DNA from 3 places in the Corynebacterium imitans genome. Region 1 is predicted to be linked to each of the others. Evidence: predicted binding sites of a transcription regulator. Region 1 holds the regulator's gene; each other region holds the start of a gene.
The links. Region 1 encodes LexA, which represses DNA repair genes until DNA is damaged. Its sites were predicted from a motif close to CGAACANNTGTTCG; they were not measured.
Positions count from the first base shown of each region.

Region 1 (10,284 bases):
CACGAGCGCTCGCTGAACATCGACTTTCTGCTCGGCTACCTCAAGCGGCTGCTGCCGAAGCGCCCGGACCTGAAGGTCATCATCACCTCCGCGACGATCGACCCGGAGCGCTTCGCCGAGCACTTCAGCGATGCGAAGGGTGAGCCCGCGCCGATCATCGAGGTTTCCGGCCGCACCTACCCGGTGGAGATCCGCTACCGCCCATTGGTCGAGCAGGTCGGCGGCAAGGAAGTAGACATCGACATGATCGACGGCGTCGTCGACGCCTGCGCTGAGCTCATGCGGGAGGGAGGCGGCGACATCCTGTGCTTCTTCGCGTCTGAGCGCGACATCCGCGACTGTATGGAGGCGATTGAGAAGAAGCACTGGCGCGGGGTGGAGGTCACTCCCCTATTCGGCCGGCTGTCCAACGCGGAGCAGCACCGCGTGTTCTCTCCGCACTCGGGCCGCCGCATCGTACTGGCCACGAATATCGCGGAGACCTCGCTGACCGTGCCAGGTATCCACTACGTGGTGGACACAGGCCTCGCGCGTATCTCGCGTTACTCCACGCGCACCAAGGTGCAGCGACTTCCCATCGAAGAGGTCTCGCAGGCCAGCGCCAACCAGCGCTCGGGCCGCTCGGGCCGCGTGGCCGACGGCGTCGCGATCCGCCTGTACTCGGAGGAGAACTTCGAGGCGCGGCCGGAGTTTACGGACCCGGAAATTCTGCGCACCAACCTCGCCAGCGTGATTTTGCAGATGATTTCGCTGCGCCTGGGCGACATCGCCGAGTTCCCCTTCATCCAGCCGCCGGACCACAAGACGGTGCGCGACGGCCTGCTGCTGCTCCACGAGCTCGGCGCGATCACAGACAAGGAGCGCGGCGGCGCGCCAGTGCTCACCGACATCGGGCGCGACCTCGCCCGCATCCCGGTCGACCCGCGCATGGCACGCATGCTCGTTGAAGCCAATACGCTGGGCGTGCTTGACGACGTCTCCGTGATCGTCGCAAGCATGACCATCCAAGACGTCCGCGAGCGACCCCTGGAGTACCAGGCCCAGGCCGACCAGGCGCACGCCCGCTTCAAGGACAAGACCTCGGACTTCCTGTCTGCGCTCAAGCTGTGGGACTACATCCACGACTCGCGCGACGAGCTCTCCGGCAACGCATTCCGCAAGCGCATGAAGCGCGAATTCCTGCACTACATGCGCATTCGCGAGTGGTACGACTTGGTGCGCCAGCTGCGCGAGGTGTCCAAGCAGCTCGGTTGGTCGATGCCCGCTCAGGTCGCCGGCGAGCGGGACGCGGACGCCATCCACAAGTCGCTGCTGACCGGTCTGCTGTCGAACATCGGCGCACGCGACGGCAACTCGAAGGAGTTCCAGGGCACCCGCGGCACCCGCTTCATGATCTTCCCAGGCTCCAGCCTGAGCAAGAAGCCGCCAGAGTTCCTCATGGCCGCCGAGCTCGTTGAAACCTCGCGACTCTGGGCGCGCGATGTGGCCAAGATCGAGCCGGAATGGGTCGAACGCGCCGCGAAAGACCTGATCAAGCACAGTTATTCGGAGCCGGTGTGGTCGCGGAAGCGCTCGTCGGCAATGGTGCACCAAAAGTCCATGCTCTATGGCGTGGCCATCGTGCGCGACCGGCTCGTGCCTTACCACCGCGTCGACCCAGAGGCGGCGCGCGCGATGTTTATCCGCCACGCCCTGCTCGCCGGCGAGTGGAACCGCCACCACCGTTTCATCGAGCACAACGACGCGCTGCTTCACGAGGCCGCGCACGTCGAGGACAAGGTGCGCCGCCGCGGGCTCGTGGTTGACGAGGACACACTCTTCGACTTCTACGACGCGAAGTTGCCCGAGGGTGTCACGACCGCCCGCCACTTCGATTCCTGGTGGAAGAAGCAGCGGCGCAAAGACGAGCACTTTTTGGACTTCGACCCGGACGCGCTGCTTGACGACGCGGGCACCGACACCTCCGCAGCCGCCTTCCCCGAAACGCTGCGCAGCGGCTCCATCGACTATGCCCTGCGCTACAAGTTCGAGCCTGGCGACCCCTTCGACGGCGTCACCGTGGAAGTCCCCGTCCCACTGCTCGCCGGCTTTGACCCGACGGGCTTCGACTGGCTCGTGCCGGGCCTGCGCGAGGAGCTGCTCACCGAACTGATCCGAACGCTGCCGAAGGGCATCCGCACCACGGTGGTGCCCGCCCCCGACTTCGCCCAACGCGCGCTGCCCCTGTTGGAAACGCAGGAGCCCTCGCTTATCGACGCCTTCGCCACCGCCCTGCAACGCCTCGGTGCAAGCGGCGTCAACGGCTCGGACTTCAACCCGAATCGGCTACCAGCGCACCTGCGGGTCACCTTCGCCGCGATCGATCGCCGTGGCGACATCGTCGACCACGACAAGGACGTCGAGGCGCTCAAGCGCAGGCAGGCGGGCAAGATCTCGTCGTCGGTGTCCAAGGCGGGGCGCGCCTCCGAGTCGAAGGCGGTGCAGGCCTGGACCGCCGACTCGCTTGGCGAGGTTCCCGAGACGGTGCCAACCACCATCGACGGCAACGAGGTCGACGCCTACCCCGCCCTCGAGGCGACGCGCGAAGGCGTGCGCGTGAAGGTCTTCCCAACCAAGGCCGCGGCGGATGCCTCAATGATGACGGCAACGCTGACCATGCTTCTGCGCAAGATCTCTGTCTCCCCGCAGCAGATGACGAAGGGCTTGCCGCTGCGTCAGAAAGTCGCCGTTGACCAGTACCCGCACGGCGGTGCCGCGGGCTTGGTCGAGGATGCCCGCGTCGCTTCCATCCGCGATCTGCTGATCAAGCACGGCGGGCCGGTGCGCACGCCGGAGGACTTCGACGCACTCGTCGCACGTATCAAGCCGGAGGTGCCGGGTGCGGTGCGCCGCATGGTGGTAGGTGTGGCACCCGGCTTGGTGGCGTACGCCAACATGGCCAGCGAGCTTTCCCAGTGGGAGGGCCCAGCCATCGATGACATGAAGTCGCAGCTGGCGTTCTACCTCCCGAAGAACGCGCTGACGATCCACGGGTTGGTCAACCTCCAGCACTTGCCGCGCTACATCGAGGCCATGCGCCTGCGGTTGGAGGACATGCGGATGGACCCGGACCGCGATGCCGACCGCCAGGAGGTCATCGACACCGCAAAGGCCTATCTGGAAGCGAAGCGCAAGACGCTGCCAGCGGGCCGGGAGAAAACACGCGCGTACAAGGACGTGCTGTGGCGCATCGAGGAGCTGCGCGTGAGTATTTTTGCGCAGCGGCTCGGCACACCGAAGCCGGTCAGCGCCCGCCGGATCGAGAAGATGGTGGACAAGCTGCGCTAGGTGCCTAGAAGTCGTCCTTGTCGCGGCGGCGCATCAGCCGGATCTCGGATTCGAAGTCGTCCGCGCTCTCGAAGGACTTATATACCGACGCGAAGCGCAGGTACGCCACCTCATCGAGCGCACGCAGCGGCTCAAGGACGGCCAGACCGATCTCGTTGGCGGGCACCTGTGAGCTGCCGTGCGAGCGCACGGTTTCTTCTACCTGCTGCGCGAGCCGTTTGAGCGCGTCGTCGGACACGTCTCGGCCCTGGCATGCCCTGCGCACGCCGACGATGAGCTTGTCGCGGTCGAAGGGTTCGCTCACGCCGTTTCTCTTCACCACTGTCAGGACCGCCTTCTCCACCGTGGTGAAGCGGCCGCCGCACTCGGTACACTCGCGGCGGCGCCGGATTGCGGCACCAGCGTCAATCATGCGCGAGTCGGTCACCCGCGAGTGTTCGTGGTGGCAGAACGGGCAGTACATCGCGGTCTCCTCCGGCAGCTCGGCGTCTTATCTTCTTGCTTGCCTACGCTACCCGGTGCCGCGGTCAGAGAGACAGTGCAGCCTAGTGCTGTGCGTAGAAGGCGAACTCCGCCTCGCTGGGCAAGGTGTTCCCTGACTGCTCCGGCGAGAACACCCCGCCAAGTGCAGATCCCAGGATCAGCGCAATCCCCAGCCCGATTCCCACCAATACGCTTTCACGCTTTTCGCGGCGGGATTCGAATTGAGATTTTTCGACTTTCCCAATAACGGGCGCTTGCTTTCTCTCTTGCGGATCCAAGGGTGTCGAAACATTGAGCGTTCGAACAGGGCGAGCCTCTCGTGCAGGAAGCTCCCTTTCTATAAGGTCCCATTCTGCGACAGGATATCCACGGTACCCACGCTCCTTCGCGCTCGTCGCTGCGGAATACGTACGATTGTGCATGATGGTCATTGTTGTGCTCCTTTGTGCGTTTTCTTCATTCTAAAAACCCGACGAACATTATCGAACGGTCTCGCGCCCATATGTTCGAGATTAGGTTACGTGTTCGATTTATAGCACCCCAACACAACGCTGTCTACACCACTAAGAAAAAGTCGAACACCCTTGCCCTGTCTGGTAGGTTAAAGAGTGCGCTATACGCGCCACCAATTCCACAATTAAGGAGCACCCATGGCACGCAAGAAACCCGAGACCAAGAACTTAGACATGAGCGTTTTGTCTGATCGCCAGCGCAGAATTCTGGAGGTAATCCAGGATGCGGTGGTGCTGCGCGGATATCCGCCGAGCATTCGCGAGATCGGAGATGCGGCAGGGCTGCAGTCCACATCTTCTGTGGCATACCAGCTCAAGGAGCTGGAGAAGAAGGGCTTCCTGCGCCGAGACCCGAACAAGCCGCGTGCGGTTGATCTTCGCCACCTCCCCAATGCAAAGCAACGCCAGAAGGCCCCGGCGGCAGAAGCCCCGGAAGACGCTTCGAACGCCCGTTACGTTCCGGTTGTCGGCCAGATTGCCGCTGGCTCCCCGATCCTCGCCGAGGAGAATGTGACGAGCTACTACCCGCTACCCGAGGAGCTTTTGGGCGACGGCGACTTGTTCATGCTGCAGGTTGTTGGCGAGTCGATGCGGGATGCAGGCATTCTGCCCGGCGACTGGGTTGTCGTGCGCTCTCAGCCGGTGGCAGAGGAGGGCGAATTCGTTGCCGCACTGCTTGACGGCGAGGCAACGGTAAAGGAGTTCCACAAGGACTCCACCGGCGTGTGGCTTTTGCCACACAATGACGCCTACTCGCCTATCGACGGCACGCATGCCGAGATTATGGGCCGCGTCGTCTCCGTCTTCCGCACGCTCTAGATCACCCCTCATGCGGGGGCGGCATGCCGCACAAGGTGTGGCTTTTGCCGCCCCCAAAGCGGGGGAAACGGAAGCAAAAGGGTGTAACCGGGCACTGGTTTTTGCAACAATACGGTCAACGTGTTGGTTTTTGCTTAGTGTGTCAAAGGAGCCGAAGGAGCGCCGTGTACGCAGAAGAACGTCGGCGGCAGATCGCCTCGCTTACTGCAGTTGAGGGACGGGTCAACGTCACAGAACTCGCTGGGAAATTCGGGGTAACCGCGGAAACGATCCGCCGCGACCTGGCCGTGCTGGACACCGAGGGGCTGGTTCACCGCGTGCACGGCGGTGCCGTGGCCAGCCAATCGTTCCTCACCACAGAGTTCCCGCTCGACGCCCGCTACCGGACCGCCTCCGCTGCAAAACTCGCCATCGCACGCGCCGCGCTGAATTTCGTGCCAGACAAGCCCGGCGGCTCGATCTTTTTGGATTCCGGCACCACAATCAACGGGCTCGCCTCGCTCATGGCGAAGCACCCGCCAGCGCGCGAGTGCCACATCGTGACAAACTCGCTGCCCACCGCGCTTGACCTCTCGAGCGCCGACGTGCAGGACGTGCAGCTGCTCGGAGGCAACGTTCGCGCGATCACCCAGGCTGTCGTCGGCGATATCGCGCTGCGATCGCTCGCCATCCTGCGCGCTGACGTGGCATTCATCGGCACGAACGCACTCACCATCGACCACGGGCTTTCTACTGCAGACGCGCAGGAGGCGGCGGTCAAGCAGGCCATGGTAACCAACGCTCGCAAGGTAGTGGTGATGTGCGATTCCTCCAAGCTGGGCAACGACTACCTGGTTAGCTTTGGTTCGATCGACGATATCGACGTGCTCATCACGGACTCCGACGCGCCGACCTCCTTTGTCGAAGAGATCGAGCGCAACGGGGTGCAAGTCATCCTCACCAAGGAAGAGGAATAACACACCCACAAATGTGGGTTTATGCCCGTTTTCTTGAATGTTCCCACACAATCGGGCATAATTGGGTGTAGCACGTGGTGCTCACACGACCGCTTTGTCGCTGTTCAAGGGCACTTGAAGTGCACTGCCCGCGGGGTGTGACACACCGGGGGTAGGAAACACCGGACATCGACAGTACGGAGTACGCCGTGATCATCACGTTGACACCAAACCCCAGTATTGACGCCACCCTGTCCGTCGACCAGGTCGTCCGCGGCGAAGTCGTCCGCGCACACGCTGCCAGCCGCGAAGCCGGTGGCAAAGGCATCAACGTCTCCCACGCCATCGCCAAGGCAGGCGGGGAAACGCTCGCGCTCGCGCCATGCGGTGAGAATGATCCATTCCTGCAGGCTGTAGACCGGATCAACGTACCGTTTGTACCGATCGCGGTCGACGGTTTCGTGCGCACGAACACCGCGCTGACAGAGGCCGACGGCACGACCACCAAGATCAACGAGCTTGGCCCGGAGTTGTCCGGGGAGCGACGGGTGGACGTCGAGAAGCAATTGGCTGAGCACGCGCACAAGGCCGACGCCGCGGTGCTCGCCGGCTCCCTGCCTCCCGGCGCACCGGTCGATTGGTACGCCGAACTTACTGCTCAGCTGCGCGACACTGTGCCGCTGATCGCGGTAGACACCTCCGACGCGCCGTTGCGCGCGCTCGGTAAGCGCCTCGAGAGCGCCGCGCCGACCATCATGAAGCCGAACGCCTTCGAGCTTGCGCAGCTTACCGACGGCGACGGGCGCGCACTCGAAGCCGACGCCGCCCGCGGCGACTACGACTCGATTCTGCGCGCAGCCCGCGAACTTGTCGACCGCGGCGTGGCCGAAGTGCTGGTCACCTTAGGCGGCGCGGGCGCGTGCCTCGTCACAGCAGACGGTGCCTGGGCCGCAGCGGCGCCGAAGGTGACTGTGCGCTCGACGGTCGGCGCGGGCGACAGCTCGTTGGCCGGCTACGTCATGGCGCGCGTGGCAGACAAGTCTTTCGCCGAGTGCCTGCAGCAGGCCGTCGCCTACGGGTCTGCGGCCGCTTCCCTGCCCGGCACCGGTATTCCCTCCCCGGCGGATGTTGATTGCGCGCGCGTTGAGGTCGTCGCGCTCGATACCCCCGCCTCATCCCCTCGCGTGTAAGTGGAAGGACACACTATGAACGCACCACTGATTACGCCTGACCTGGTCAGGCTTGATGTTGATTTCGGTGGCCAGCCGAGTGAGGTCATTGGGCACCTCGCCAAGCTGATGGCCGCCGCCGGGCGCGCAACTGACGCCGCGGAGGTCGCGGCTGCGGCGACCGCTCGTGAAGAAAAGGCCGGCACCGGCGTCAACGGCCGGGTTGCCATTCCGCACTGCCGCGTCGCTGCGGTCAACGAGCCGACGCTCGCGTTTGCCCGCCTATCCGCGCCCGTGGACTTCTCTGGCCCCGACGGCGACGCCGAGCTGGTCTTCCTTATTGCCGCCCCGGAGTCCGGCGGCAAGGCTCACCTGAAGATTCTGTCGAAGCTCGCCCGCGCGCTCGTCCGGGGCGATTTCGTGGAGACGTTGCGCGCAGCCACGACGGAGCAAGAGATTGTCGACGCCGTGCTTGAGGTGGTCAACGCCGAGCCGAAGAAAAAGAAGGCGACCCCTGCTGCGCCAGCGGCAAGTGCCGAGAAGAAGCCCGAGGTTATCCGGATTGCGGCGGTGACCTCGTGTGCCACGGGTATCGCGCACACCTACATGGCTGCCGACGCACTCACCCAGGCCGCGCAGAAGCGCGACAACGTCGAGCTCATCGTCGAGCCCCAGGGCTCCTCGGGCGGCGACCCGCTTGAGCAGTCCTTCATCGACAGCGCCGACGCGGTCATCTTCGCCCACGACGTCGCCGTCCGCGACAAGGGTCGTTTCGCGGGCAAGCCGGTCGTCGACACCCCCGTCAAACGCGGGGTGAACAGCCCGGACGCGCTCATCGACGAGGCCATCGCCGCCGCGAAGGACCCCAACGCCAAGCGCGTCGAGGCCACCTCCGAATCGGCTGGCGAGGATTCCGCCGCCGCCAGTGACGGCCAGCCCTGGCCGAAGCGCCTGCAGCAGGCGATCATGACCGGCGTGTCCTACATGGTCCCGTTCGTCGCCGCCGGCGGCCTCCTGCTCGCACTCGGCTTCCTTATCGGCGGCTACGACATGGCCAACGCCTGGGAGGCGCTCGTGCTCCAGCACTCGCCCACCAACCTGCCGGGCCATGAAGTGCTTGTCGACGGCACCGCCATGACCTTCGAACGCTCCGGTTGGGCCCTCTACCTCGGTGCCGTGCTCTTCGCCACCGGGCAGATGGGCATGAACTTCGTCGTTGCCGCGCTCTCCGGCTATATCGGCTACGGTCTGGCTGGCCGCCCCGGTATCGCCCCGGGCTTCATCGGTGGCGCAATCTCCGTCATGGTCGGCGCGGGCTTCATCGGTGGCTTGGTCACCGGTCTGCTCGCCGGTGTCATTGCCTACTGGATCCAAACCTGGCGCGTGCCTCGCTGGCTGGGCTCGCTTATGCCGGTGGTCATCATCCCACTGTTGACCTCGCTGGTCGTCGGCCTGATCATGTTCCTCCTGCTGGGTCGCCCGCTCGAGTCGCTCATGCTGGGCTTGACCGATTGGCTGGAGTCCATGAGCGGCTCTTCGGCGATCCTGCTGGGCATCATCATCGGCCTGATGATGTGCTTCGACCTGGGTGGCCCCGTCAACAAGGCTGCGTACCTCTTCGGTACCGCCGGTCTGTCGGCTGGCACGGATGCAAGCTTCGAAATCATGGCCGCCGTCATGATCGCCGGCATGGTTCCGCCGATCGCGCTGTCCATTGCCACCTTCCTGCGCAAGCAGCTGTTCACCCCGGCTGAGCAGGAAAACGGCAAGTCTGCGTGGCTGCTCGGCCTGTCGTTTGTCTCCGAAGGCGCGATCCCCTTTGCCGCGGCTGACCCCTTCCGTGTCATCCCGGCGATGATGCTCGGCGGCGCAACCGCAGGTGCGGTCTCCATGGGCCTGGGCGTTGGGTGCCAGGCACCGCACGGCGGTATCTTCGTCATCTTCGCCTACGAGCCGTGGTGGGGCATGTTCATCGCCCTGGCTGCGGGCGTGGCGGTAGCCACCGTGGCCGTGATTGCCATCAAGCAGTTCTGGCCGAACGAAGAAATTCAGAAGGCCGCCGCGGCAACGGTGGCGGCCTAAGCAGTGGCGGCCTAAGCACACGCGCGCCTAGACTGGCACGTAACACCAAAAGAAAGGATTCTCACTATGGCTTCTAAGACTGTCAAGGTCGGCTCCACGGTTGGGCTGCACGCCCGCCCCGCAACCATCATCGCCGATGCGGCCGGCGAGTTCGACGACGAGATCATCCTCACCCTCGTCGGCGGCGACGAGGACGATGAGACGGATGCCGCGTCCTCGCTGATGATTATGGCGATGGGCGCAGAGTTCGGCGACGAGGTCACCGTCGAGTCCGAGAACGCAGCCGCGGTGGACAAGATCGCCGCGCTGATCGAGCAGAACCTCGACGAGGAGTAAAAGCCTTCGCTTAAAAGCACGCTTCAAGCCCCCGGCACCGTGATCTTGGTGCCGGGGGCTTGCAGCGTTGGGACCTAGCGGTACTGCCCCTCCCCGATCGTCTCGTACGCCCACCGCATGAGCGGGTAGAGCACGATGATGCCAACGGAACCAATCGCGATGCCCTCCAGAGTGACCTGGCCAACCGTAAAGGACAGGTTGCCGATACCCACGATGAGCGCCACTGCGGCCGCAGTGAGGTTAACCGGGTTTGTGAAGTCGACCTGGTTGTCTTGCCAGATGCGCACGCCCAGCATGCCGATGAGGCCGTAGAGCACCAGGCATGCCCCGCCGAGCACGCCGGCCGGGATGGTGAAGATCACTGCGCCAAACTTCGGGACAAAGGCCAGTGCGATAGCGAACAACGAGGCGACCCAATAGGCAGCAGTCGAGTAGACCTTGGTCGCGGCCATGACGCCGATATTCTCGGCGTACGTGGTCGTGCCGGAGCCGCCGAAGGTACCGGCAAGGGTGGTGGCGATGCCGTCGCCAATCAGTGCCTTGCCCTGCAGCGGGTCGAGGTCGCGGTGCGTCATCTCGGAGACGGCTTTGACGTGGCCGACGTTTTCCGCGATCAGCACC
Region 1 covers NZ_CP009211.1:1,517,827-1,528,110, forward strand. Annotated here, with positions in the region: gene hrpA (ATP-dependent RNA helicase HrpA) at 1-3,327, shown strand, start outside; gene nrdR (transcriptional regulator NrdR) at 3,332-3,790, opposite strand; gene CIMIT_RS07135 (hypothetical protein) at 3,873-4,241, opposite strand; gene lexA (transcriptional repressor LexA) at 4,461-5,141, shown strand; gene CIMIT_RS07145 (DeoR/GlpR family DNA-binding transcription regulator) at 5,306-6,097, shown strand; gene CIMIT_RS07150 (1-phosphofructokinase family hexose kinase) at 6,286-7,266, shown strand; gene CIMIT_RS07155 (PTS fructose transporter subunit IIABC) at 7,282-9,327, shown strand; gene CIMIT_RS07160 (HPr family phosphocarrier protein) at 9,394-9,663, shown strand; gene CIMIT_RS07165 (uracil-xanthine permease family protein) at 9,738-10,284, opposite strand, start outside.

Region 2 (10,284 bases), 1.1 Mb from region 1:
CATCGAGGACAACGTGGGCACCCGCGTGTTCGGCTCACTCATCGCTACCGCTGACCCGCTCGTGGTGGCGTGGCGCGAGCGCTTCGAGGAGGCCTTCTACGACCAGTTCATCGAGGACATCGAGGACGCGCAGAGCAACGGCACCCTGCGCGGAGGCGTGGACCCGGGCGTGGTCGGCGCGATGGTGGTCGGCGCGGTGATTCTGCGCTCGACCTTCAGTGTGGGCAGCCCGACCCTGCTGGCCAAGCGCACCACTGAGGTGCTGTGGCCGGTGATTGGCGTTAACTGAGGGTGAGTGTGCCGTCGAGAAGCTTGAGCACGGCGACGACGGCACCGAGCAGCACAATGCCGACGACGACCCACTCGAAGGCGTTGAACAGGCGCTCCTTGTTGCTGATGCGCGTCCACACGTACGGGATGATGCCCGGAACCACCGCGAGCGCGCCGAGCAGCACGTAGACCGGGTCCGCCGCGTAAATCAGCCACAGGGAATACACAAACCCGACCGCGCCGATGAGCATGTGGCGCTGGTTCTCCGCGCGGGTGGTTTCCGGCCCGGAGTCATCGAAGCGCGTGCCCGCGTGCGGGTGGCTTACACCCTTGCCGCGCGTGCTGAGCAGAACGAGGTAGAGCGCCGAGAAGATGTACGGCAGCAGGTACATGATGGTGGCCAGCTGCACCATCGCGTTATACGACGCCTCGTTAGCGAAGAAGATGATCACGAACAGCTGGATGACCAGCGTGGACACCAGCTGCGCACGGAAGGGCGAGCCAGAGTTGGTGGTTTTGCCCAGGGCCTTGGGCAGCAGGCCGTCGTTCGCCATGAGCACGATCGGCTCCGCGCACAGCATCTGCCAGGACACGTACGCGCCCAGTACCGATAGGCACAGGCCGATGGAGATGAACACGCCGCCCCACGGGCCGACCACGGCCTCAAGCACTGCGCCCATCGAGTTCTCCGGTAGCGCCGCCAGCTCCGGCTGGGTCAGCACGCCGTAGGAGAGCGTCGACACTGCGACCAGCAGGAGCAGGACGGAGAGGAAGCCGATGATGGTGGCGCGGCCGACGTCGTTACGCGTGCGCGCCTGCTTGGAGTAGACGGATGCGCCCTCGATGCCGATGAACACCCACACCGTGTAGAGCATGATGCCCTGCAGCTGCTGGGAAAATGGGATCGCCGAATTTTCGCCCCAAAAGTCGAGCGTGAACTTGTCCCAGGAAAAGCCGAGGAACGCCACCAGCACGATGAAGCAGAGGATGGGCACCAGCTTGGCGATCGTGGTCACCACATTCATCACCGCCGCCTGCTTCACCCCGCGCGTGAGCATGGCGAAAATCGTCCACGTCAGGATTGTTACCGCGCCTGCGAGCACCCACGTGTTCTTGAACGCGGGCACGTAGTAGCCGATGGTGGAGAAGAACAGGGTGGCGTACCCCACCTGCGCCATCACCGAGCCGAGCCAGTAGCCGAGACCGCTGGTGAACCCGATGAAGTCGCCAAGACCCGCGCGCACATACGAGTACACGCCGGAGTCTAGGTGCGGCTTCCGACGCGCCAAGATCTGGAACACGAACGCAATCGAGAGCATGCCCACGCCGGCAATCACCCAGCCGATGAGCATCGCCCCGGGGCTCGCCACGGAGCCGATATTTTGCGGCAGGGCGAAGATGCCGGAGCCGATCGTGGAACCGATGATCAGGGAGACCAACGTCCACATAGTCACTGTGTGGGCACGGGTAGTCATGACGGATAAGTTACCTGGCACACCCAGGAAACTGTTAGTTTTGGCGCTTTTTTGTCAGCGCGGTCGGCGTCGCGCTCCACGGGTCCTCCGGCCAGGGGTGCTTGGGGTAGCGCCCGCGCATCTCTTTGCGGACTTGGTGGTACGGCCCGTCCCAGAAACTGCGCAGGTCATCGGTCACGGCGAGCTCGCGCCCGGCAGGAGAAAGCAGGTGGAACAAAAGTTTCCGCCCCGCGATCACCGGCGAGCTTTCTAGTCCGAACGCGAGCTGCAGCTTCACCCGCACGATCGGGCGCCCGGTGGAGTAGTCGATCTTGCCGATCGGCAGCCTTTCCGGCGCGAGCTCGTCAAGCTTCGCGGCTTCTGGCCAGGGCAGTTGCCTGAGCAGCGCGTTGCGCATGTTGAGCTGGCTAATGTGCGCCCCGTTTGCCAGCTCTGCGATTTCGATCGAGTAATCTCCTTTCGCAACGTCCGGCCACGGAGCTCCAAGCTGCTCGTGCAGGAAGTCGAGGCGCGCTTTCAGTCTTTTCGCTCCGTCGTCGAGCTGGAAATCGCGCAAGCTCAGATCGCGCAGTGCCTCCTCGGCCTCCTCCGGCGAAAGCTGCACCGGCGTGGAGCTCAGCTCAATCGCGCCGACGGCCCGGACCTTACGCCCGCGGACCTTGCCGCCTTGGAGGGCCGCTCGTATTTCTTCTGTAATCCGCTTTTCCGGCAAGTGGTAGGGCGCGGCCTCGCGGATAATCGCCCCGCGCGCGGTCCTTTGCACCTCGGCGGCGGCGATCCACTCATCTTTTCCGCCAAAAGTTGCCCGGGTGCCGCTGGCGAGTAGATATTCGTCGCCGATCCGTTTCGCCACCCACTGCGGGAACGCGGTCGCGATCACGTCGCCGTCTGGGACCTTCGGAGTTTTTGGCACCAGTCGCGCGAGTCGTTTCGCGTCCATGTCGCCAAGCTTTGCGACGCACACCGCCGCCCCCGAGCCATACTTCAGCAGCGCCGCGCCTAGCCGGGGGTCTAAGGGGAGTGCCACAAGTTTTTGGCCGAAACTTGTGATCGCGTTGTTCTCGTCTAAGGCTCCGAGGTCGCGGAGGGTGGCGTGGGCGTCGGCAAGCGACTGCTCTGGCGGCGGGTCCAGCAGCGGCAGGTCGGGCGAGCCCCACGCCGCGATGGCGAGCGCCGCCGAGGTGAGGTCGCTGGTAGCAATTTCCGGCGAAATGTCGGGCGCGAACTTCTGGAACTCCTCGCGGGAAAACGCGCGGACAACTTCGCCCGGCCCGAGGCGACCCGCGCGGCCCGCCCGCTGCTCCGCGCTGGTCACCGCCTCCGAGACCGTGACCAGGCCCGTCATCCCGCGGTTGTCGCGCCGTGGGACTCTTGCAAGGCCTGCGTCGACCACCCGGCGCACGCCCGGCACGGTAATCGACGACTCTGCGACGCTGGTGGAAACAACCACCTGAGAGTCGCCATTGAGCGCCTCGTCCTGCTCGGCGGAAGACAGCCGCCCGTGTAGGGGTTTGGCGTCTTTGCACGAGCCGCACACCAGGTCAACTTCACGCGCGCCGGGCACGAACACGAGGGTGCGGCGGTTACTATTTTCCGCTAGTCGCGCCACGTGCTGGTAGAACGCGCGGGTGCCTTGGATGCGCTCTGGATGCGGCGAATATTCGACCTCCAGCGGATAGGTGACTGCCTCCGTCGATAGGATCTGCGCGCGCATGTGGGTGGCAAAGGTTTTCGCATCCAGCGTCGCGGACATCGCGGTAAGGTAAAGGTCATCGCGCAGCACCGCCACCTCCATACACATGGCGAGTAGCAGGTCGGTGTCTAGCTGGCGCTCGTGGACCTCGTCGAGGATGATCGCGTTGACGCCGTGAAGGTCCGGGTCCTTGAGGAGGCGATTCAGTAAGACTCCCGGCGTCACGAACTCGACGAGCGAGCCGTCCTTGTGCTCGCCGCGGATCGAATACCCAACTTTTTGGCCCAAAGTTGAGCCGTCGAGGTGCGCGAGCCGTCGCGCCGCGGATCGGACCGCCACACGACGCGGCGCGGTCACAATGGTTTTGCCGACCTTGTTCGCGATCGCCGGGGGCAGCAGCGTCGTCTTGCCGGTGCCGGGTGGCGCCTGCACCACGAGCGGCCCGGAATCCGGCAGCTGATCCAGGGAATCCGCCACGGGCAGGCCCTGTCCGATTTTCGCAAGGTCAAACATGAGTTTCCAGGGTAGCGTGAGGGGCATGAGACGTCTCTTTGCAGCGATCGTCCCACCAGATGAGGTCCGCGAGCACCTCGTCACTGCCTTGCGCCCGATCAGGGACTTCTCCGGCACCGAAACGCGCTGGACCGACCCGGACAACTGGCACATCACCTGTGCCTTCTACGGCAGCCAGCCCAACGACGCCGCCGCCGTGAGCGACCACCTCTCGCAGGCGACTGCATTCACTCGGCCTCTTCGCCTCCACCTCCGCGGCGCGGGCTGCTTCGAGCGGCGCACACTGTGGATCGGCGTCGGCGGGGACAAAGCGCAGCTGAAAGACCTGATGGCGGACTGCAAACTCGACCCGGAGCAGTGGCACCGCCAGCGCGCCCACCTGACCGTCGCGCGCAAGGGAACCAGGACACGGGACATGCTGCTTCTCGACGACCACGCCCACGCCCTCTCCGTCTACTCCGGCCCCGACTTCACCGTGGATGAAGTCCACCTCATGGAGTCCCACCTCGGCCGGGGCCGCAGCGGCGGGCCGAAGTACGAGGTGGTGGACACGTTCTACCTGCGCTAGGCGGGGAGGAGTTCCGCGAGCGCTCGCTCGACGTAGCTGGACGGATCGTAGGCGGGAAGGACGTCTTTGGGCTGGAAAGTCATGCCGTACTCGTCCTCTAGTGCGGCGATGCGTGCCTTCGCCTCCGTCAGGTCCTGGTCTCGGTCGAAGTCGTCGAGGATGGCGTGGCCCTTGGCGTTGAACTCCGCCGTCCGCGCACGGTTTGCGCGCACGCTGGCGAGGCTGGAGCGCCACCGGGGATTGGTCGGAGTGACCTGTCGGCCAAGGAGCCCGTCCGGCTCGTTGATCTCGTAGGTGCCGTCGGAAAACAGCCAGATGATGTCGCCGGTGACCGGGTCGGGGACGTAGCTCGCCCGCTTATCCGTCTTCAGATTGTGGTGGTGCTGGCACAGCGGGAACAGGTTGCCCGGGGTGGTCTCGCCGCCCTCGTCGAAGGGGATGCGGTGGTCCAGCTGGCAGGAGTGCGCCGGCGCGGTGCAGCCGGGGTAGACGCACGTGCCGTCGCGGGCGGTGACGTAGTCGCGCATCTCGGCAGTTGGGCTGTAGCTGGGCGTGGAGGCGTTTGCGGCCTCGTCCATGTCCAGCACTTTCGCCCCGGTCTTGGCAATCCACTCGTCGAGAGCTGTCGTCGCTTCCGGCCCCGTCCACCCGTGCCCGGGGAACTGCACTGGATCACCCGGCTCGCGACCCTTCGGCGCGTAGCAGTGCAGGACTGGCGCATTCGTGGGGGTGACCTCGCCGGTAAGCAGCTTGATCATGGCTTCGGCCAGCGTCACCTTGTGCTCGCGCGCCGCCGCCATGATGCTCTTTCGGCACCGGGCGGCGCTGAGCTCGTTTGTGTTCAGTTGCACGATGGACTGTTCGACGCCGTCCAACAGGAAGGCATCGAAGCTCACCTGCTCTTGCGAGCGGGAGCGTTCGCGCTGCTTGCGCCGCTTTTGGTCGTAGGCGCGCTCGGGGTCGATCTGGCGGATCAGCTCCCGGATGCGGCGGGTCACCGTGTGGCGTTGGGGCATGTGCTGGTTGGTGCGGGTGGGGGTGAAAAGGGAGGTCAACGCATCGTCGATAAGCGAGAGCGCTTCGGGGTCTACCTCTTCTCCGAGCTCGGCGAGGACCCGCTCGATGGCGACGAGGTGCGACATGTCGAGCAGGCGGGAGGCGCGGTGGAGGGCTTGCAGGCGCGGGAGGAGGCCCAGCGTGGCGAAGGCGAGGATGCCGCGCTCGACGAAGCCTTTCGACCACGCGGTGGCCTGCTGGATTTGGGTCACGCGCATGTCGAAGTCTTCGATCTCGGTGTCGATGTACGGGGAAAATACGGCGAAATGTGCGTCTCGGACGGCTTGGCCTGCGGAACTTATTAGGTCGTCGGGTCGTTGGGTACGAAAATGGGCTGGTGGGCTTGCGGTTGTGATGGTCATGGTGTCACCCCTCGAAATGAAGGTTCTTTCAAAGTAGCGCACGCATGTTCTACCCGCAAGGGTTATCTCAGAAGAGATTTGGAAATAGGGGACTACCTGTGCTAATTCTCGTGCTTTGTTGTGTTCCGTTTAACCACAGCGGGCACGCCTGCGGCGAGAGAGTCGGCGGGAAGGTCCTTCGTCACGACCGCCCCCGCCGCGACCACGCATCGGTCGCCGATGCGCACGCCCGGCATCACCATCGCGCCAGCCCCGAACCAGCAGTTTTCGCCGATAACAATGGGTTTCGCGCGCTCCCAGCCAGCGGCGCGATCGTCGGGGGCGAGCGGGTGCTCCACCGTAATGAGCTGGCAGCCGGGGCCGAAGAGGGTACCCGCGCCGATGGTGACGTCCGCGATGTCGAGGATGGTGCAGTTGAAGTTCATGAAACAGCCTGGCCCGAAGTGCGTGTTCGCGCCGTATTCCAGGTGGAGTGGGGCCCAGATCTCGGGCACCTCGCTGGATGGGAAGATTTCGGACAAAAGTTCCCGGGCGCGTTGTGGGTCGGTGTTGTGGAGTGCGTTGAACTCGCGAAGCAGCGCCCAGCCTGGCTGGTGGTCGGGGAGTGTTTCCGGCTTATACCAAGTGTTCGTCATGCGGTTAGGGTAAGTGCATGTTTTTACTACTCGCCACGTGGATCGCGGCGATTGCGAGCCCGGGCCCGGACCTCTTCCAGCTCATCCGCGTAGGCACGAAGGACCGGCGCGCCGGGGTGCTGTGCGCGCTGGGGATCATGGTGGGCAACACCTTCTGGATTGTGGCGTCGATCGCTGGGCTGAGTGCGCTGGTCACTGCGTTCCCGCAGGTCCTCGCAGTGCTGCAGCTGGTTGGCGGCGCGTACCTCGGATGGATGGGGCTGAGTGCGATCCGCAACGCGAGTAACCCGGACGTGTCGGCGGCGGCGAGCGTGCGCAAGCCCTTTCGCCTCGGCTTGGCGACGAACCTTTCCAACCCGAAAGCCATTCTCTTCTTCGGCGCGATCTTCGCCCAGTTCAACGCTGGCGCACTCGAAGCGGTCCTCCTGATCGTGACGGGAGTGGCCTGGTTCGTGGGGTTCGCACTTTTGGCCGCAAAGTTGGGCGGGGTCATGAAAACCTATGGCAGCGTGGTGGACAGAGTGACCGGCGCGATCTTTGTGGCACTAGCAGTGTGGATGATTCTCAGCGGCGCACGAACCATCTTGTTATCCTAACCACATGACAGCCCAAAAAGTAGCAGTAGTCACTGGCGGATCAGCGGGTATTGGCGCGGCGGCAGCCCGGGCTTTGGCAAAGGACGGCTGGCACGTCGTCGTCGCGGCGCGGCGCCTCGACAAGTGCGAGGAGATCGCAAAGGAGATTGGCGGGGTTGCGGCCGAATTGGATGTGACGGATCAGGTGAGCGTCGACAAGCTTGCGGCCCAGCTTGAGCGAGTCGACCTGGTGGTCAACAATGCGGGCGGCGCGAAAGAGCTGGACTTCCTGCGCGACGCGTCTGATGCGGACTGGGAGTGGATGTTCGACACGAACGTGATGGGCACGATGCGGGTCACGCGCGCGCTGTATCCGCAGCTCAAGGCGTCGCAGGGCCTGGTGATCAACATCGGTTCGGTCGCGGGGACGGACGCGTACAAGGGCGGGTCCGGCTACAACGCGGCGAAGTACGGGCTGCGTGGCATCACGCGTGCTTTCCGCCGCGAGGAGGCCGAGCAAAACATCCGCGTTACCGAGATCGACCCGGGCCGCGTGAAGACGGAGTTCTCGCTCAACCGCTTCAAGGGCGACGAGGAGAAGGCGGCTGCGGTCTACGACGGCAAGCTCAACCTCAGTGCAGAGGATATTGCAGAAGCGATCCGCTGGGTGGCGAGTCTGCCGCCGCACGTGAACATCGACAGCCTGAACATCATGCCGACTGACCAGGCCGAGCGTTAGCGACTATCGTTGGTCATATGATTCTGACTATGACCCCGAACGTCGAAGGCCGCCAGATCACCGAGTACATGCGCGTGATCGGCGGCGAAACCATCATCGGCCTCGCCATGTTCCGCGACTTCGCAGGCCGCGTCCAGTCGCAGGAGGGCGAGGTCATCCAGGCGCGCGACTCCGCGCTCAACGAGCTGTGGAACCGCGCCCAGCAGATGGGCGCCGACGCCGTGGTCTCCGTCGACGTGCAGTACGACGCCCTCGGCGCGGACAACGGCCTGCTCATGGTCACCGCCACCGGCACGGCAGTGAAGTTGGCGTAAATGGACGTCGCAATTTCCGGGGACTCGATCCGACTCGGCCAATTCCTCAAGCTCGCTAACCTCGTCGAGTCCGGCGGGCACGCAAAAGAAGTCATCGCGGCCGGCGAGGTGCAGGTCAACGGCGAGGTTGTCACCTCGCGGGGCTTCTCGCTTGTCGACGCCGACGTGGTCGACCTCGCCGGCACCTCCGCCACCGTCGTCACTGGCGCTGAAGACGCTGAAGACCAAGACTACTTCGACGAACGCACCGCCAACGACGACTTCGACCCCGAAAAGTGGCGCAACCTGCCCTAAACTACGATGGGCTTTTAACTTCGTCAGGTTGGAGGAGACCCTTTCATGCCCGCTTTCAGTGCCGAGCTCGGAATGCCCTACTGGCAGGACCTACTCACGCCGGACCAGCAGAAGTCCACGTACTTCTACTCCAAACTGCTCGGCTGGGAGACCACTGGCGAGACCTACCGGGTGGCCAAGAAGGAAGGCCTCCCCGTCGCCGGCATCGTGCCAGGGGAGTCGCCCGCGTGGGTGACGTACTTCCTGGGCAACGCCGATGTGGAAAAGTTTGGCGGAAAAGTTGTCGCCTCCTCCGAGGTGTCGCTGGGCCGGATGCACGTGTGCCAGGATCCGGCGGGCGGCGTCTTCGGCCTGATCGAGCCGAAAGGCGAGGAGCAGTTCGTCGCGGCTGGCGAGCCTGGGGTGCCGGTCTGGTACGAGTACAGCGCCCCGAGCATGGAGACAATCGACTTCTACGGCGACCTTTTCGACTGGGAAATCAAGGAGTCGGAGGGCTACTACCTCGCGACGGTGGAGGGCTCGCCCTTCCTCGGGATGCGCGTGGAGGAGAACCCGGTCGGCTGGCAGAGCTTCCTGGGCGTGCCCAACATCACTGAAGCGCGCCAGCAGGTGGAGATGCTCGGCGGCAAGGTCCTCGCCGGCCCGGGAGATTCGCCCTTCGGCCCGATGCTCGCCATGCAGGACCCGACCGGTGCCCACGCCTTTCTTGTCGAGGCCCCCGAGCCCGCCCCGGAGGACTTCAGCGAAGCGGACTCGGTGCTCGAGCTCTAGCTCCGGAAGAAGTCGGCGAGGTCGCGCACTTTTCGACGCGCCTCCGCCGGCGTCTGAATGTAGTGCGTCGAGTGGTAGGTCTCCGCGCCCTCGATTTTCACCCCAAAAGAGTCTTCGGTCCCAACCTGGGTAAAGGTGGGCACATCCAGGGTCACAACTTTTGTGGGAAAAGTAAGGGCGACTTTGTCGGCACCTTCCGGAATGTAGCCACACCCAGAGGAAAACGCCCACACGGCAACCGTTTCTGCGCCATTAGCGCGGGCGAAATCGACGGCTCGGGAAGCTGCAGCAACGTCATCGACGTCCAACACCGCGCACCCGGAAAGCTGGGCCAGCGCCGCCGCCTCCGGACGGAAGAAGTGCTCCTTGGCCGCCTTCGGTCCGTCCCACAGGCTGATGATCCAGGACGTGGAGTCCCCGAAGATTTCCCCCAGCTCGCAACTTTTCTGCGAAATGTTGTCCGTGTAGGCCACCCCGGGCATCGTGTGGTCGACTGCAGAGCCGAGCATGAGCATCGCCGCGTGGGTGATCCGGTCCGGCAACAGGGCGAGGTACTGGGGAGACTCCGGATCGTAGGTGGACTCGATGTAGCTGCGCAGCTGCTCGAGCTGGAGGTCGTCGGGAAGCTGGCGATCCACCCCGCCCACGTTGAAGTTCGGGTCGCCCTGGATGTTCTCCGGGTACTCGTCTACCAAATCCTCACCCGCTTCTCCGGCGCGATCCACATCTTGGAGCCGGGCTCCACATCAAACGCCTCGTAGAACTCGGCGACGTTCGCGGCGATCACGTTGCAGCGGAACTCGTTCGGCGAGTGCGGGTCGATGGCCAGCAGCTGCGCGGCCATCTCCGGGCGGGTCTTCGAGCGCCAGACGCGCGCCCAGGCGAGGAAGAGACGCTGGAAGCCGGTGTACTCGCCGTCGAGGTCGCCGAAGGGGTTAAGTGGGCCGTCGTCAAGCGAGCGCTCCTTGAGGTAGCGCTCGTAGGCCACGACGGCGATGCCGAGTCCGCCGAGGTCGCCG
Region 2 covers NZ_CP009211.1:97,212-107,495, forward strand. Annotated here, with positions in the region: gene CIMIT_RS11945 (TetR/AcrR family transcriptional regulator) at 1-289, shown strand, start outside; gene CIMIT_RS00420 (amino acid permease) at 282-1,745, opposite strand; gene CIMIT_RS00425 (ATP-dependent RNA helicase) at 1,780-3,951, opposite strand; gene thpR (RNA 2',3'-cyclic phosphodiesterase) at 3,977-4,519, shown strand; gene CIMIT_RS00435 (HNH endonuclease signature motif containing protein) at 4,516-5,937, opposite strand; gene CIMIT_RS00440 (sugar O-acetyltransferase) at 6,039-6,572, opposite strand; gene CIMIT_RS00445 (LysE family translocator) at 6,590-7,168, shown strand; gene CIMIT_RS00450 (SDR family oxidoreductase) at 7,173-7,886, shown strand; gene CIMIT_RS00455 (heavy metal-binding domain-containing protein) at 7,904-8,200, shown strand; gene CIMIT_RS00460 (RNA-binding S4 domain-containing protein) at 8,201-8,494, shown strand; gene CIMIT_RS00465 (VOC family protein) at 8,540-9,265, shown strand; gene CIMIT_RS00470 (hypothetical protein) at 9,262-9,990, opposite strand; gene CIMIT_RS00475 (M13 family metallopeptidase) at 9,954-10,284, opposite strand, start outside.
Region 2: CIMIT_RS00435 (HNH endonuclease signature motif containing protein) is a predicted target of LexA. The motif match lies at 5,975-5,988, and genes of this name have one in related genera.

Region 3 (10,284 bases), 1.2 Mb from region 1:
AGCGAGTCGCTGGTCAACGACTACCTCGACGCCAATCCGACGATGGGGCCGATCTACGATCGCCTGCAGCTTTTCGACGTCTTCAGCTCCACCTGGTTCGTCGCCATCGTCACCCTGCTCATGGTGTCGCTGATCGGCTGCATCATCCCGCGCTCGATCGACCACTGGCGCGCCTACCGCGCCCAGCCCACACGCGCCCCGCGTTACCTCTCCCGCATGCCGCTGCACGCACAAGGCGAGGTCGTCGGCAGCCGCGAGGAGGTCGAGGCGAAGGTCCGCGGCCTGCTGAAGCGCTGGCACGTGGCCGCCTACTCGCCAGAGGAGGACCGCGCGGGCACCTATTCCATCTCGGCGGAGCGCGGGTATACGCGCGAGCTGATGAATCTGCTGTTCCACATCGGGATTGTGGGCATGATCGTCGCTTTCGCCGCGGGCCGCATGGTCTACTACGAGGGCCAGGTCATTGTGGTGACGAACTCGGAGTCGGAGTACGCGGTGCCGGTGGAGCAGTCCACCGAGTTCTGCAATACTTCGCCCGCCAACTTCGACGTCTTCCGCGCCGGCCCGCTTTTCGACGGCACCGGGCTCACCCCTTTCTGCATCGATGCCAAAAACTTCCGCGCCGAGTACCTGAACAACGGCCAGGCGAACGGCTTCTGGTCCGACATCACCTACACGGATGACCTGAGCGCGCCGAAGGAGAGCTGGCAAAAGGCCACCCTGGCGGTGAACCACCCGCTGCGCATCCACGGCGACCGCGTCTACCTGCAGGGCCACGGGTTTGCCCCGCAGGTGACGGTGACGTGGCCGAACGGGGAGTCGCGCACGCAGATGATGCAGTTCCGCCCGAATGATTTGCAGACCTTCCTGTCCTCCGGCGTGATGCGTTTCGACCCGCCGGCGGGTATGTACCCGGACCTTCAGGAGCGTCGCCAGCACCAGATCGCCCTGGAGGGCAACTTCGCCCCGACAGCGCAGTGGGGTGGCACAGACGGTGACACGCTGGGCTCCGCCTTCCCAGCCATGGATAACCCGGCGATCTCAATGGACATTTACCGCGGCGACTCGGGGCTGGACTCGGGCCGCCCGCAGAACATCTTCGTGCTGGACCAGATGCTCATCGCCGATGGTCGCCTGCAGAAGGTGGAGCGGGTCAACCTCGCCCCGGGCGAGGAAGTCACCATTGACGGCGGGGTGAAGGTGCGCTTCGACGGCGCGGCCGAGTATGCCAACTACCAGATCTCGCGCGACCCGACGCAGATGTGGGCGCTGCTCGCATCCACGATCATGCTGGTCGCCCTGGCCGGCTCACTGACTATTAAGCGCCGCCGCATCTGGGTGCGCCTTACACCGGCCGCGGGAGGCGTCACCGCCGTGGAGATCGCGGGCCTTGCGCGCACCGACCGTGCTGGATGGGGCCCGGAGTTTCGGGAGCTTGCCGCCGAGATCCTTGGGCAGGCGGAGGAAGATGACCCCGAAGAGGTGGATGACCTCGGATAACCTTGGAAAACAAGGTGTCGATAAGGTAAGTTGACAACCATGCTTGTCAACACCACCATGGCGGAGCTGTCCGATCTCACGTTTCGCACTGCATTCATCATTTACATCGTCGCGCTTTTGATGTCGTGCGTGTACTACGGCCGCGTCCTCGCGGTCGTAGACGCGCGCCGTGAGCGCAGCGAGAAGCGCATGCAAGAGCATGCGGAAGCTAAGGTTGCGGTCGGCGCGGGCGGTCCCGCGGTCGTCGAGAAGCAACTGCCCTCTGAGCAGGACCTGGATGAGGCGTACGAGGCGCGGGTGGCGAACGCCCGCAAGTGGTCGGGCATGACGCAGGCCCTGGTGTGGTTCGGTGTGGCCCTGCACCTGGTGGCTTTTGTCACCCGCGGTATCGCGGCGCAGCGCTTCCCGCTGGGCAACCTGTACGAGTACATCCTGTTTATGACCGCGGTGATTATGGTGGCTGCCGCGATCGTGATTGGGCGCAAGGGCTGGCACACGATTTGGCCGTGGCTGCTGTTCCCGATGGTGGTGGCGATGTTCCTCAACTCGACGGTCTTCCACATGAAGGCCGCCCCGGTGGTGCCGGCGCTGCAGTCCTACTGGCTGCCGGTGCACGTGTCCACGGTGTCGATCGGTGCCTCGGTCGGTATCGTCTCCGGTGTGTTCGCGCTGCTGTACCTGCTGCGCATGTGGCAGCCGAAGGGGGAGGAGCACGGCTTCATTGGCAAGATTGTGCACCCGTTGCCGTCGGCAAAGACGCTGGACCAGATCACCTACAAGACGGCGATCATTACGCTGCCGCTGTTTGGCATCGGCATCGTCTTCGGCGCGATCTGGGCCGAGGTGGCCTGGGGCCGCCCGTGGAACTGGGACGCGAAGGAAACCGTGTCCATGATCACCTGGATCCTGTACGCCGCCTACCTGCACGCGCGCGCAACCGCGGGTTGGAAGAATTCGAAGGCTGCGTGGATTAACGTGTTTGCCCTGGCGATGACGATCTTCAACATGACGTACGTGAATACGGTCATCGCCGGCCTGCACTCGTACGCTGGTCTGAACTAGGGGAGCGCAGTACATGAAGGTCCTCATTACCGGTGGGGCCGGCTTTATCGGCTCCACCATCGCGTCCTGCTGCGAAGACAACGGGATTACCCCGGTGATCCTGGACGACTACTCCACCGGCCTGCGCGTCTTCGCCGAGCGCTTCGCCCACTACGAGGGCGACATCGCGGACGTGGCGCTGCTTCACCGCATCATGGACGAGCACCCGGACATCGAAGCCGTGGTCCACTGCGCCGCGAAGATCATCGTGCCGGAGTCCGTGGCCAAGCCGCTCAACTACTACGAGAACAACGTGGGCAAGGCGACCACCTGCGTGCGCGCGCTCGCCGAGCGCGGCGTGAAGCGCGTCCTGCTCAGCTCGACCGCGGCGATGTACGCGGCCGACGAGCGCCTGCTTGTCGACGAGCACAGCGCCTGCGACCCCTCCAGCCCGTACGCTGCGTCGAAGTGGATGCTGGAGCGCGTGCTTGCCGACGCCGCCGCGGCCGGCCTCATCCAAGCCACCTCCCTGCGCTACTTCAACCCGATCGGCGCCGACCCCAAGCTACGCACGGGCCTGCAGAACCCGGCACCCTCGCACGCACTCGGCAAGATGATTTCCGCCTACCAGGCGGGCGAGCCCTTTACCGTCACCGGTGTCGAGTGGCCCACCCGCGACGGCTCCGGCCTGCGCGACTACGTCCACGTGTGGGATCTGGCGCGCGCGCACGTCGCGGCGCTGCAGGCGGACCTTGCCGACTACGAGGTGATCAACCTGGGCACCGGCCAGGGCACGACCGTCTTCGAGCTCGCCGACGCGGTCGGCGAGGCGACCGGTACACCGCTAGAGATCCGCACCGCCCCGCCGCGCGACGGCGACGTCGCAGGTTGCGCTACCCGCACCGACAAAGCAGCCCGCCTGCTGGGCTGGCGCGCGGAGCGCAGCGTGGCTGATGGGGTGCGCGATTCACTTGAGTGGGCGAAGCGCCTGCCCGAGGTGCTTGAGCGGGGCTAGTTCTCGCCGTTTTCTTCGCGCCGGCGGCGGCGTTCTTCCTCTTCCCGGCGCTTGCGCTCCGCTTCCTCGCGGGCGCGGCGCTCCTTGAAGCGGTTCTTCTCGATGTTCCAGAGGAAGTCTTCATCATCGTCGGGCCCCTTAATCTGCGGGCGCTGCTGGGCCTGCTCGATGCGTTGCTGCGAGCCGGGCCCGAACGCGCGCCACATCAGGTAGATGGCAACGACGATGAGCACGAAAAGTAGTAGCCTTCCCATAACTTCCAACATACTTGGTTGCCGTCTAGGGTTAGGTATATGCGACAACAAGCCCCCGAGCTCGACCCCGCCGCCCGTTCCCGCGCTAACAAAGCTGCCGCGGTGTATGGCCTGTGCCGACTCGGGCTGTTCATCGCGCTGACCGTGGTGATCCAGGGGGCCGCGCTGCTCATCGGCGCTCCAGTGCCGCTGATCATGTCCGCACTGCTTGCCCTGATCGTGGCGTTCCCGCTGTCCATGCTGGTGTTCAAGCGTCAGCGCATCGAGGCCACTGAGGCGGTCGCCCAGTGGCGCGAGCAGCGCAAGGCACGCAAGGAGTGGATCGCCAGCGAGCTCGCTGAGCGCTAGTCTTAGCAGACTAGCGTTATCCGAAAAGTGCGGCGATGACCAGCATCGCCGGCAGCGAGAGGAACGTGGTGAGGAAGACGGTGTCGCGCGCGACCGTCTCGCCGACGCGGTAGGTGGCCGTGTAGTTGTACACGTTCTGCGCCGTGGGCAGCGCGGAGAGGATGAGTGCCGCGTAGAGCTGCGTGCCGTTCAGTCCCATGGCCGTGCCGACGAGCAGGGCGAGGGCGGGCATGGCGACGAGTTTGAGGGTGGTGGCGGTGAGCGTCGGCAAGCGCTCTTGCGAAAGCACACCATCTCCCTTGAGCGAGGCACCGAAGCTCATGAGAATCATCGGGATCGAAGCCCCGCCGAGGATCTCCAGCGGCGCCATCACCGGCTCAGGCACCTGCCAGCCGGAGGCCGAGACGGCGAAGCCCGCGAAGGCCGCGAGTACGACTGGGGCGGTGAGACCGGCGATAAAGGAGCTGCCGATCGAGCGCAGGCCTCCGCCCTCGGCGTTAAGCCCCGCGATGATGATGGGGGAGAGCACCGCCATTTGCAGGACGAGCGCGGGGATGACGTAGGTGGCGTCGCCAATCACGTAGGTGGCAATCGGCAGGCCGATGTTGACCGAGTTGTAGTAGCTTGACGACGCCGCCCCCGCCATCGTCTCGGCAACACTGCGGCGGAAGAACAGCGCGCTGAGCCCCCAGTAGATCGCCATCGTCGCCACCGAGGCAATGGCGATGACCCCCACCACGGGCGAGGCGAACGCCGAGGTGTCTGAGGTTGCCACGCTGGAGAAGATGAGCGCCGGGGTGGCCGCCCAGAACGCGATGCGGTTGAGTTGCAGGCGCGCCTCGCCTTTGCCAATTACGCCCTTCTGCGCGAGCAGGAAGCCCACACCGATCACGGCGAAGATGATGGCGAAGCCCGTCAACACGTCCAGCACGAGAAAAACAACCTTTCGCGAGACTTTCAGGATTACGTGAACATTGTTCCCTACGCTACTGGGCAGTGCGTCAAGGAGGTGCAAGCATGAATCAGCGCACGCGGCTGCTGGCCGTGAGTATTGCGGCCGGGCTCGGTCTGGCGGGGTGCGGCAACTACGTCAACGTCGAGGTCATCGGCGCATCTGGGTTCTCCCACAACGAGCAAGGCGAGATCATCGCTCACGTGCAGACCTGCGGGGAGTCCATCAGCCAGCTCGACATCGCGGCGGATCGGCTGGGGCTGGTTGACGACGAGCCAAACGAGGTCCTCGCACGCTACTTCGCCCCTGAAGCACAGTCCGGGCACATCCAGGTGAACCTGAGCGATCCCGCGCCGTGGGCGGAGCAATTGCCTCTCGACGCCACGTACCCCGACAACCGCGCCCTCCTCCTTACCCCCGCGCCCGACGACGATGGGGGCAACGGCGTCTTCCGCCCGGAGAAGACAATTGCGTCTGCGAGTGCGACGAAACGCGAAATCCTGGAGCAGCCAGCTGGTACCGTGCTGAGCGTAAGTGCCTACGATGGGAGTGTGCAGACGTGGACGGAAGAGGAGTTCAACGCGGCGTGCTAGCCGAGTCGGTTGTGTTTGTCCTCTTCGCCGTGGTCTCAGCTGCCATGCTGCTGGCGTCATCTTTGCTTGGCCCTGCTGGGTGGGCCGTGGTGCTGCTGCTCGGCCACCCGCTTTTGTCGCTGGCGCTTGCCGCCTGGGACACGGTGCGCTCTGAGAAGGTCAATTGGCTGTGGTGTGTCGTGCCGCCGGTGGTGCAGGCGCTCGAAATCCTCGTATTCATGAACCCAACTGCGTTGCCCTTCGTGGTGCTGGTGGCGCTCGGCGGCGCGCTCGGGCTTGGGTTGGGCTACGCAATCCTGCGAGCTCGCCGGGTTTAGAGTCCGCGGCCGCGGACTGTTTTGGGGCGTCCGCGAGTCTGCGGCCGCAGACTGTTTGAGGTTCCTCATCTGCCATTTCAAACTCGCGCGGTGTGCTTAAGCGACAAATGTCTCAATTTAATCACAACATGCGCTACCTGTTGCTCTCGAATATGTGTATGTATATAACGGAAGGCAAAACCGCCCACCCAAACCGCCGCGCCGCAGAATTGAGAGACCGTCATGGACCTTGTCATCCCGGAAGAAGAAAAACTCGCTGCTCAACTAGCAAAGAATATCCACGTCAACCACGATGATTCCACTGTTGCTCGCGCTCGAATGCTTGATGCCGTCGGACAGTTCGATGAGGAGGAGTGTGCGCCGCGCCTAGGTTCGAAAACTACCGCCGCTTGGTTAATACGTGATCTACGTATCCCCCGTAGTACTGCATTCGAGTATGTATTCGTTGCCAGAGGGATACGACGATATCGCATGCTTTATGAGTCATTCGAAAAAGCGCGGATTAGTTACACCACCGTCAGGTGGCTGTTGAACTACATGAATGAGGAGAACGAGGGCGAACTCGTCGCAGCCGCCGAGGCAATGTGTTTCTCCGAGCTTCAGCAGAAGCTTGCCGGTGTGGAGCCGAACGACGATAAAGACCCCACCGAGCCCTACTTCCGGCTCAACAAGCGCAAAGACGGGATGGTCCACCTCGATGTCCTCCTGCCAGCCGTCACCGGTGAGGAACTGCTCGCCGCGCTCAAACTCGCGCAGCTGGCCAACCACGGTCTTGACGGCGCGACACCCGAAGAGTTGGACGACCCCGAAGCGCTCGACGCGCTCCTGAAACAGGTGGAAGCCACCGAAGAAGCCTGCCCGGCGACGAAAGCTGCGCCTCCAGGTGCCAACCGAAAGAGCATCTGGGAGGACATCAAATCGACCGCCGAAGCGATTGACGGGGAGCACAACGCCTCGCGCTTCGGCCCACCTGAGCCCCGCAACTTTTACTCCGCCTTCATCGCCATGATCAACATGGTGCGCACCAGCCCCTCAAGCCCGCTCCGCACCCCAGGTGCGCACGTGAACATCATGGTCACCGAGGATGGCCGGGCTTGGATGCCCAACAACCTGCAGGCCAAATCCTCCGCGGTGGAAAGCTACATCGCCAATGCGATGGTCCGCTTCCACGTGCTGGATAGCCAGGGGTTGACGCTCAACGTGAGCCGCCAACAGCGCTTCGCCACGGACGGCCAGGTCGCCGCACTCCTGGCCAGCTGGGGCCACCAATGTGCCATGCCCGGATGTACGCATACCCGCTTCCTCCAGATGCACCACATCAAAGACTGGTCCCGCAACGGAGAGACGAACATGGACAACCTGCTCCCGCTGTGCTCCTCGTGCCACTCGCTCGTGAGCAACAACTCCGTGCATATCCGGCAGCGGGGTGGCGACATCCACTACCGTTTCGCCGACGGCACCCGCTTCACCGCCTACAACCGGGCGCACCCCACAGCCCCGCCGAAACCCAGCCCCCGCACGTGCGACGCCACCTGCACGGCCTGTACGGACGAAAAACAGCCCCAACAGTCTGCGGCCGCAGACTGTCAGGGCCAGGAAAACCGACAGCGCCAAGAGCGGCGCACACCTAGTGCGTCGTGTACGGCACCACCATGCCGGAACCCCAAAGCTGTAAACCCGTCACCGTGAGGGCGGCAGCGGTGAGGATGGACCACAGCAGCATGGCACGACCGTTCATACCTAGTACCGGGATGAGGTCCTTGCCCTGAGCGCGCTGACGTTGCACGGTCAAAATAGAGGACACAGCGAAAGGCAGCGCGGCAAACGCCACGAGCGCAAGCGAGTTGCCCAAAAGCAGCGTCACCGCAAACGGCGTCAGGGTCAGCACGGTAAACAGGCGGCGCGCACGCACCTCGCCGAGGCGTACTGCCAGGGTGTTCTTGCCTGCAAGCGCGTCCGAATCCAGATCGCGGATGTTGTTGGCCAAGTTCACCGACGCCGAAATCGCGCCAACCGCGATCGCCACCAGCCACCCCTCCGTAGTTAGCCAGCCCGCCTGGGTAAATTGCGTGCCCAGCACCGCGACGAGCCCGAAGAAGACAAACACAGCCAACTCCCCGAAGCCGTAGTAGCCGTAAGGCTTCTTCCCGCCGGTGTAGAACCAGGCCGCAGCGATACATGCCGCGCCAACCAACACGAGCCACCACGCGCTCATCACCGCGAGAATCACGCCCAGCACACCGGCAATAAAGAAGGAGGCAAACGCCGCGAGCTTCACGTCCTGCGGGCGCGCCAGCCCGGAGGCGGTAATGCGCGTCGGACCGGTCCGATCATCATCGGTGCCGCGCACCCCGTCGGAGTAGTCGTTGGCAAAGTTCACGCCGACGATCAGGGCCCACGCAACTCCCAGCGCCAGCAGGGCCTTGCCCAGGTGCATGCCGCCGTTGTAGGCCGCCAGGCCCGTACCGGCGATGACGGGCGCGAAAGCGTTCGCCCACGTGTGGGGACGCGCAGCCTGCCACCAGTCGTGAAAAGTCGCCGTCGCCCCAGACCCGCCAGAGCTACCCGCCCCAGAACCAGAATGCGCAGAGTCGTTTCCATTACCCGTCGTGTCAGTCATGCCTCCCATCATGCCCCGATTTGCCTCAGTCGGCTAAAGTTTTGGCACATGTGGATCGACTATGCGCTTCGGCAAGCTCTGGGCGGGGTTGGTGCATTGCTGCGCGCACCCCAGCTTCGGGTGGCCGCGCGCAAGTCTCCAGCACGCTTCCCTCAAGAGGGCAGCACGGTCATCTCGCTGACTTCGCATGGCCCGCGATTGAAGTCGGCGGTGGTGGCGATTTCCTCCCTGCTTGTCGGCACCAAGCGCCTGCCGGTCTACCTGTGGCTGGATAAAGAGGACTTCGAGGGCGAGTGGCCCAAAGGTCTGCACGCGCTCGTAGAGCACGGCCTCCAGGTGTGCTGCTCGGACGGGCACTACGGCCCGCATACGAAGTACTACGGCACCTTTCAGGAGTTCGCCGGCACCGGCACCCGCGTGATCACTGTCGACGACGACATGATGTACCCCAAGTGGTTCGCCGAAAAACTCCTCAACGCCTCCGACGCCGACCCGAACAATGTGGTGGCCTACCGCGCGCACGAGATCGTGCTGCACGACGGCCGCTTGGCTCCCTACAAGCAGTGGAAGTCCGTGCAGGATACGGATCCGGACCCGCGTCACTTCGCCACCGGGGTATCGGGGGTGGCGTACCCGCCGGCGATGGTGGATGCGGTCGCCGCGCAGGGCACTGCCTTCCTGGAGTGTGCCCCCCACGCCGACGACATCTGGCTCAATCGCTGCGCGCTGCGCTCGGGCCACTACGTGCGCCAGGTCTTCCCGCACCCGCGCGAGTTTTCTATGGTGCCGGCTTCCCAGGGCGTGGCGCTTGTGCGGGGCAATCTGCGCGGCGGCAACGACGCCCAACTGCGCGCCACCTATGCGCAAAAGGACTTGGGCTTGCTTATCGACGCCGCGTTGTCCCTCAACGAACCAGCCCACTAACCCCCGACGCACCGGGGCACTGCGCGGCAATGCCTACCTGTCGACCGCTGAGCATCTGAGCGGCGGCATGGGCGGGGGTGTTCGCCTCGACGATACAAAAACGTATTCCTGGACTTGTGCTTAAAGCACCCCTAAAATGTGATGTCATCTATCACCTCAGCTGTTTGGGCTAAAACTCTTCGGGCGAGGTGATGTGTACATAACCAAACACTGATAACGAGCCGCGCTTGCCAGGCCCTGTTCAGCGGCTTGATTGAGGAGTATCCCATGGCCGGATCATCTCGGCGTTTTCGTAAATCAACTTCTACAGGCATCGCAGCCTCATCCATTATCGCCCTCGCCCTTGGCGGCGTGAGCGTCGTCGCCCCGGGGCCGCTGGCGCCGCACGCTGCCGCTGCATCCAGTTACACGGGCGGCATCCGCGAGAGGTCCGGCGCGGTGGAGAAGGACGCCCAGAAGGCCTCTGACCTGCCGGCCGGCTCGTGTGTTGTCGATTCAACGGATGGGAAGGGCAGCCAAGCTGGTTTCCACTGGAACACCGTGGAGCCGGCTGCAGAGAGCCCCGACAAAAAACGGTGGGGCTTGAGCGTCGCCTTTGACAATTCAAAAGACCGCACGTTCGCCGATTGGGGCTTTACCCATTCAGGCCGCATGGGTGGGTACCTCGATCGTGGTCAAGTTCCCTCTATGAAGGCTGGCGAGACCTTTCTTCAAGGCGAG
Region 3 covers NZ_CP009211.1:302,745-313,028, forward strand. Annotated here, with positions in the region: gene CIMIT_RS01375 (cytochrome c biogenesis protein ResB) at 1-1,500, shown strand, start outside; gene ccsB (c-type cytochrome biogenesis protein CcsB) at 1,540-2,562, shown strand; gene galE (UDP-glucose 4-epimerase GalE) at 2,576-3,556, shown strand; gene CIMIT_RS01390 (hypothetical protein) at 3,553-3,810, opposite strand; gene CIMIT_RS01395 (DUF4229 domain-containing protein) at 3,850-4,158, shown strand; gene CIMIT_RS01400 (AEC family transporter) at 4,175-5,089, opposite strand; gene CIMIT_RS11980 (hypothetical protein) at 5,176-5,703, shown strand; gene CIMIT_RS11985 (hypothetical protein) at 5,715-6,020, shown strand; gene CIMIT_RS01415 (HNH endonuclease signature motif containing protein) at 6,558-7,709, shown strand; gene CIMIT_RS01420 (1,4-dihydroxy-2-naphthoate polyprenyltransferase) at 7,648-8,640, opposite strand; gene CIMIT_RS01425 (hypothetical protein) at 8,689-9,564, shown strand; gene CIMIT_RS12690 (adhesin domain containing protein) at 9,832-10,284, shown strand, end outside.
Region 3: CIMIT_RS01415 (HNH endonuclease signature motif containing protein) is a predicted target of LexA. The motif match lies at 6,452-6,465, and genes of this name have one in related genera.